2 linked regions of the Labrenzia sp. PHM005 genome follow. The protein of the gene in region 1 interacts with the protein of each later gene in a pairwise test. Links are inferred from orthologs where the notes say so. Each region holds a gene or a part of one and is shown on either strand. Other genes may lie near its edges.

Region 1 (3,750 bases):
CAACAAATGGCATAAAGATTTGAGCCAGCGCCGTGAGGGCCAAAAGGCAGAATAGAAGTGCAGCGCCGATTTCCCCGGCAAAACGGCGGGCGCCCTCTTCACCTTCCTCTTCGACGGTCCGTCCGAAGAGCGGAATGAACGCGGAGTTGAAAGCCCCTTCGGCAAAAAGCCGGCGGAACAAATTGGGCAAACGGAACGCCACAACAAAGGCGTCGGCGACTGGTCCGGCACCGACTGCAGCAGCCAAGAGCACATCGCGGACAAAACCAAGGACGCGGCTCATCAAAGTGGCCCCGCCGACTGTCGCAAAATTTCGAACCAGGTTCATGCCTGCAAGGCTCCAGGGTGTTCAGATCTTGGCGGGATTTAAGATGCTTGTCGGCGGAGTTTGCGCGCAACGGGCGCTGCCGGATCCAGCTCGACAACACCGTCCACAGCTGCGCATAGCCGTTCGCGGATGATTTCCTGGCGGCCAATATTGGCGATTTTCTGACCCGTCAGATCAGTCACATAAAACACATCGACAACCTTTTCGCCGAATGTCGAAATATGAGCTGAGCCGATGTTGAGATTGAGCGTCGCGATCGAACGGGTGAGGTCATAGAGAAGACCTGGGCGATCCAGACCGGAAATCTCAAGAACCGTATAATCATCTGATAGCGTGTTGTTGAGCAAAACTTCGCTGGCAACCTTGAAGGCTCTCATCCGGCCTTTTACGGAGCTCTTCTTGGCCACGGGCTCCGGTATACGTTCCTCACCCCGCAAGGTTTTTTCAATCAATCCGGCTATGCGCTCACCGCGGCGCCGTTCATCCTCATCATCTGGCAACTCGCGGCCGATGAAAATCGTATCGAGAGCAAACCCGTCGGTGGTGGTGTCGATCTGGGCATCGACAATGTTGGCACCTGTCGAGTAACAGGCCCCGGCAATCACCGACAGAAGACGCGGGTGGTCCGGCGCCATGATCGTCAGTTCGGTAACGCCCTCAAAAGACCGTGGGGTCACATTGAACGACAGTTGTTCGCCCTTTTGATCGGCCTCGTGCAGCAATTCGGCATGCGCAACAAGCCGGTCATGTTCGGTTCGCAGCCAATAGGCTGGATAGTGGCGTTTGAGGTAGCTTTTCCGGCTTTTTTCCGGCCAGTGATCCAGTTTGGCGACCAGTTCTTCCTTGGCCTGTTCAATGGCCTGGCCATGGGACATTTTTGAATGACCGCCGGTTAAATGCGGCTCAGCGGCATAATAGAGCGTGCGCAACAATTGGCCTTTCCAGCCATTGAAGACGCCGGGTCCGACGGCTCGGATGTCGGCCACGGTTAGGATCAGCAGCAGTTTCAACCGCTCGTGAGACTGCACGGTATTGGCAAAGTCCTGGATCGCCTTGCGGTCGGACAAATCGCGAGACTGTGCAATCGTGCTCATGTCGAGATGGTGTTCAATCAGCCAGGCAACAGTTTCGGTTTCCGCACTGTTCAGGCCGAAGCGCGGGCACAGCTTGCGCGCCACTTTGGCTCCAGCGATGGAGTGATCTTCCGGCCTGCCTTTGGCAATGTCATGCAAGAACATCGTCACATAAAGCAGCTTGCGGTTCTGCAAAGAGCGGATCAACTCGGTCGAGAGGGGGTGATCTTCGCCGGAATCGCCACGCTCAATTTCAGACAGGACGCCAATTGAGCGGATCAAATGCTCATCCACTGTGTAGTGGTGATACATGTTGAACTGCATCATTGCGACAACCTTGCCGAATTCGGGCACAAACCGGCCAAGTACGCCGGTTTCGTTCATCTTGCGCAAGATCTTTTCCGGTGTGTTGCGCGAGGTGAGCACCGACAGGAACAAGCGGTTGGCTTCCGGGTCGTTGCGCAGATCGTTGTTGACCAGCTTAAGCGAATGCCGGATGAGCCGTGTCAGGCGTGGATGCATCTTGTAGTCGTGTTTGTCCGCCAGCTGGAACACACGCAGGATGTTGACGGGGTCTTTCTCGAAAATCGTATCGGCAGTGACGCTCAGCCGGTTGTTTTCTACGGTGAAACCCGATGCGCCTTTGACCGGCTTTGGCGCATGTTCCGAGCGGCCAACCCTCAGGCGGCGCATGATGCCTGAAAATCCACGTCCACGCGGATCTTTAACATGCTCGTCTTCCAAGGCCGCGCACAGGATCCGGGTCAGATCCCCAACTTCCTTAGCGACCAGGAAGTAGTGCTTCATGAAGCGTTCGACATCCTTCATACCCGGATGCTGGGTATAGCCAAGCCGAACCGCGATCTCCCGCTGGACATCAAAGGACAGCCGTTCTTCCGGGCGGTTGGTCAAGAAATGCAGGTGACAGCGCACGGCCCAGAGGAAATCCTCTGCCATTTTGAAACGGGATTTTTCGGCCCGGTTCAAGACACCGATCTTCACCAATTCAGACTGGCTGGAAACCTGGTAGTGGTATTTGGCGATCCAAAAGAGGGTGTTGAGATCGCGTAGGCCTCCCTTGCCTTCCTTGATGTTTGGTTCAACCAGATACCGCGACGTTCCCTGGCGCTGATGGCGCTCGTCCCGTTCTTTCAGTTTGGCCGCAATGAACTCAGAGCTGGTGCCCTCGACCACTTCCTTGTCATAGCGTTTGATCAGTTCATCAAAGAGCGGCTTGTCACCCCAGATGTAGCGAGCTTCCAGAATGGCGGTCCGGATCGTCATATCCGACTTTGACAAGCGGATACATTCATCGATGTTGCGGGTCGCGTGGCCGACTTTGAAACCGAGGTCCCAGAGCATGTAGAGGATATACTCAACAACCTGTTCGCCCCAGGGGGTTTGTTTGTAAGGCAGCACAAACAGAAGATCGATGTCTGAACCCGGCGCCAGCGTGCCGCGGCCATATCCGCCGACCGCCACCACGGACATGCGTTCCGCCGCAGACGGGTTTGTAATCCGATAAACATGATAGAGGGCGAAATCATAAATCACCCGGATCAACTCATCCTGGATGTGGGATAGGCGCCGGGCACACAAAAGTCCGCCACCGTCTTCTCCAAGCCGCTCTTCGGCAATCTTCCGGCTGTCCTTGACGACGGACTTCAGTTCACTGAGCACTGCCATGCGCACCTTTGAATCGGACCCATCCCCGTCTGTGGCTGCGGTGAGAGCGGTCAACCGGTTTCTAAGGCCGTCCGCATCAATCAATCCGGCGAGAGCGTCTTGAGTGGATTTCATACCGGTCAAAGTCTTTCGTTCAGTGAGGCAATTCGGCCATGCTGCGGGTTATAAAGCGCCGATCATAAGGACATGTAAACTCTTACAGGCATGGATAGCCATGCTTCAAATGTCATCTTTTACCGCCGCAACGCGCAATTGATGCAAAAGCGCGTTCAGAGATTCATCGGACAATCCGCCGATTTTTAAGGCAAGCTGATTGGCCAATTCCGTGGCCTTTGGGCTCATCCCGGCAGTATCGATGGTAATTCTCGGGTCAGACAGTTCGGCCAGCCGCTGGATCTCTTCCGCTTCGTCCCAAATCACGTTGAAATAGGCAATAATCCGTTGAACCAAAAACCAGGTCGGTTTACCGCGTTTGCCGTGTTCTAAAGCGGACAGATAAGCGCTCGACACGGAGAGAGCCGCAGCCATTTCCTTTAAGGAAACGCCTCGTTTGGTTCGAAGTTCGCGGATTTTGGCTCCAAGAGGTGTCACGTTTTCACCGCCGTTTTCTTATCCGCACATACAGCGCACCCGAACCGCCGTGGCGCACATGAGCTTCTTCAT
Region 2 (3,260 bases), 2.5 Mb from region 1 along the record:
CAAACTCACCATCGTGCGGTGTGAGAACCACAGGACTTTTAGCTTTTCTTATTAATTCAAATAGCTTCCGAGGTTTTTCTGAGAAACTGGTTAAGGCATCCGCATCCAGAACAGTGGCCCGATCCTGCGCCAGAATCGCTTCGACTGCGGCACAAGTTTTTGGGCCGACACCATATGCCGGACCGATCAGGACAGCGTTGAGACGTTTGTCGGCCAGCAGCTCAGGGATGGCCTCAGCGCCTGCTATCTTTTTCAGCATTACAGCCGTCAGATGACAGGCATTGACCATCAGAGCATCTGGGGGCGATGCCAAGGTGACGAGCCCTGCCCCGGCCCTCAGTGCAGCCGTTGCGGACAAACGCGCGGCACCGGTCGCAGCCACCGGACCGCCAAAAACCACAGTATGACCCCTAGCGTATTTGTGCCCGGCCGGATCCGGCACCGGCCAATGATCGAGCCAAAGCGCTGGACCGTTTTCAAATGTTTGCGGCGCAATAAGATTGAGCACACTCTGGTTTATCCCGATATCGGCAACTGTGACCTCCCCGCAAAGGCCGCGTCCCGGAAAAAGAAGGTGCCCCGGCTTTTTTAGGAAAAACGTCACAGTCGTGTGCGCCTCAATCGCGCATCCCATTATCTGTCCGGTCGTTCCATTGACACCAGACGGCAGATCCACAGCGACCACCGGCGCTGAGGCGCTGTTGATCACATCAACGAGCATGGCCGCCAAACCATGAAGCGGCCGGTCCAGCCCTGCGCCAAAAAGGGCGTCAATAACAACGTCGGGCGCAACGGCTTCTTCGAAAAGATCGCCTGCGACTTGAACGGTGTCCGGCAAAACTTTGTGGGGCAAATTCATAGAGGCAAACGCAAGCGCCGCATCGCCCTTGAGGCCCGCCGGGTCTTTCAGAAGATACACATCAACCAAATAGCCGTGTTCTGCCAGAAGCCTTGCTGCGACAAACCCGTCACCGCCATTGTTTCCCGGCCCACATAACACCAAGACGCGCCCTCCTGTCGGCGCTAGATCTGCAGCCGCCTTGGCAACAGCAGTGCCCGCCCGCTCCATCAGGTCAATTCCCGGAATACCGCCCTCGATCGTCAAGCGATCGGCACGGCCCATTTCCTCAGGCGTCAACAAGGCAGCTGTCATGATTTTCTTTCGCTTTCAGTCTGCAAGCGCAGTTTCCATCGGGAGACCAACAAACTCTAGCCGGTCTTCTTCAAGCAACCTTACCACTGATCAAAACCACAAGGCCCGACGCGCTCTTTTTTGAGCGCAGGGCCGGCCTGACGCCGTCAAGGGCACAACCTTGCATACTTTATGTGCAGGTTGCTCAAAAAATAGACAGCTACACGGTCCTCTGATGACCAACAGCATTGGCACTGCATCAAACCTGCCAAAAATGGTGGCGGTTTCCCGCCGCAATGCAAAAAAAACTGCGTCCACTTTCAATTGGCACGCTTCCTGCTAACACCTGGGCAACAGCTCTCGGATGATCCCGGTCAAGGCACGCCTGCCTGAACCGGCTTCTAAAGAAGAGCGACCGGGCAGACCCTGCCAGTTTAATGTGGAGAGAGACATACGGTGATGAAAAAGATCGAAGCGATCATCAAACCTTTCAAACTCGACGAGGTGAAAGAAGCTCTTCAAGAAGTCGGCCTGCAGGGCATCACAGTGACCGAAGCCAAGGGCTTTGGCCGCCAAAAAGGACACACCGAGCTCTACCGCGGTGCGGAATATGTCGTCGACTTCCTGCCAAAGGTGAAGGTCGAAATCGTTCTTGGCGCCGACATGGTTGAAAAAGCCGTTGACGCCATCCGCAATGCCGCCCAGACCGGCCGCATCGGCGACGGCAAGATCTTCGTTTCCAATATTGAAGAAGCTGTTCGCATCCGGACCGGCGAGTCCGGCATCGACGCCATTTAACCCGCCTTGAATTCCGGCTTATTGCCGCACACCCAATTCCGGACTTTCCGCGCTGAGACAAACGCTATAAACCCTCTGCCGGACCGGGACCAAAACCCAAACGTTCACACGAAAAATCAAAGGGATGGACATAATGACCACCGCCGCTGACGTCCTGAAGGAAATTCAGGAAAAAGACATCAAGTTCGTCGACCTGCGCTTCACCGATCCGCGCGGCAAGATGCAGCACGTCACCATGGACGTTGCACTTGTTGACGAAGACATGTTCGCTGAAGGCGTTGCCTTCGATGGCTCGTCCATCGCTGGCTGGAAGGCCATCAACGAATCCGACATGATGCTGATCCTGGATCCGGAATCTGCACACATCGATCCGTTCTTCGCCCAGTCCACCATGGCGATCTTCTGCGACATCATCGATCCGATCACTGGCGAAGCTTACAACCGCGACCCGCGCATGACCGCGAAAAAAGCGGAAGCTTACGTGAAGTCCGGCGGTTTCGGCGACACCATCTATGTCGGCCCGGAAGCTGAATTTTTCATGTTCGACGACGTCCGCTTCAACGCTGACCCGTACAACACCGGCTTCATCCTGGACAGCTCCGAGCTGCCGTCCAACATGGGCTCTGAATATGAGACCGGCAACCTCGGTCACCGTCCGCGCACCAAAGGCGGCTACTTCCCGGTCCCGCCGGTCGACAGCGCACAGGACATCCGCTCCGAAATGCTGTCCGTCATGGGCGAAATGGGCGTTCCGACTGAAAAGCACCACCACGAAGTGGCTGCTGCTCAGCACGAACTCGGCATGAAGTTCGACAACCTGACCACTTGTGCCGACAACATGCAGGTCTACAAATACGTCGTTCACCAGGTCGCACATGCTTACGGCAAGTCCGCAACTTTCATGCCGAAGCCGGTTTTCGGCGACAACGGCACCGGCATGCACTGCCACCTGTCCATCTGGAACAATGGTGAGCCGACCTTCGCCGGCAATCAGTACGCAGATCTCTCTGAGTCCTGCCTGTACTTCATCGGCGGTATCTTGAAGCACGCGAAAGCCCTGAACGCTTTCACCAACCCGTCCACCAACTCTTACAAGCGTCTGGTCCCGGGTTACGAAGCACCAGTTCTGTTGGCCTACTCCTCGCGTAACCGGTCGGCATCCTGCCGTATCCCGTTCACGTCTTCTCCGAAGGCGAAACGCGTTGAAGTCCGCTTCCCGGATCCGACAGCGAACCCGTACCTGTGCTTCTCCGCCCTGCTGATGGCTGGCCTTGACGGCATCAAGAACAAAATCCATCCGGGCGATGCCATGGACAAGAACCTTTACGAT

What was found.
Region 2: the proteins of FJ695_RS04505 (region 1) and FJ695_RS15910 interact in binary tests that used the Escherichia coli proteins (3 or more experiments, as listed by UniProt). The link is inferred for Labrenzia sp. PHM005 from one-to-one orthologs.

What each region holds. Positions count from the first base shown.
Region 1 is NZ_CP041191.1:1,027,010-1,030,759, forward strand. What follows is about bases 167-3,593. They hold FJ695_RS04505 ([protein-PII] uridylyltransferase), read right to left. Parts: upstream 3,202-3,593; coding sequence 367-3,201; downstream 167-366. Other genes in these bases: murJ (murein biosynthesis integral membrane protein MurJ), read right to left, coding at 167-328; FJ695_RS04510 (helix-turn-helix domain-containing protein), read right to left, coding at 3,307-3,593. Also shown: more of murJ, read right to left, coding at 1-166; more of FJ695_RS04510, read right to left, coding at 3,594-3,678; FJ695_RS04515 (Smr/MutS family protein), read right to left, coding at 3,683-3,750.
Region 2 is NZ_CP041191.1:3,510,786-3,514,045, reverse strand. The notes cover bases 324-3,260. They hold FJ695_RS15910 (P-II family nitrogen regulator), read left to right. Parts: upstream 324-1,591; coding sequence 1,592-1,930; downstream 1,931-3,260. Other genes in these bases: glnA (type I glutamate--ammonia ligase), read left to right, coding at 2,064-3,260; FJ695_RS15915 (NAD(P)H-hydrate dehydratase), read right to left, coding at 324-1,153. Also shown: more of FJ695_RS15915, read right to left, coding at 1-323. UniProt on the Escherichia coli protein: P-II indirectly controls the transcription of the glutamine synthetase gene (glnA). P-II prevents NR-II-catalyzed conversion of NR-I to NR-I-phosphate, the transcriptional activator of GlnA. When P-II is uridylylated to P-II-UMP, these events are reversed.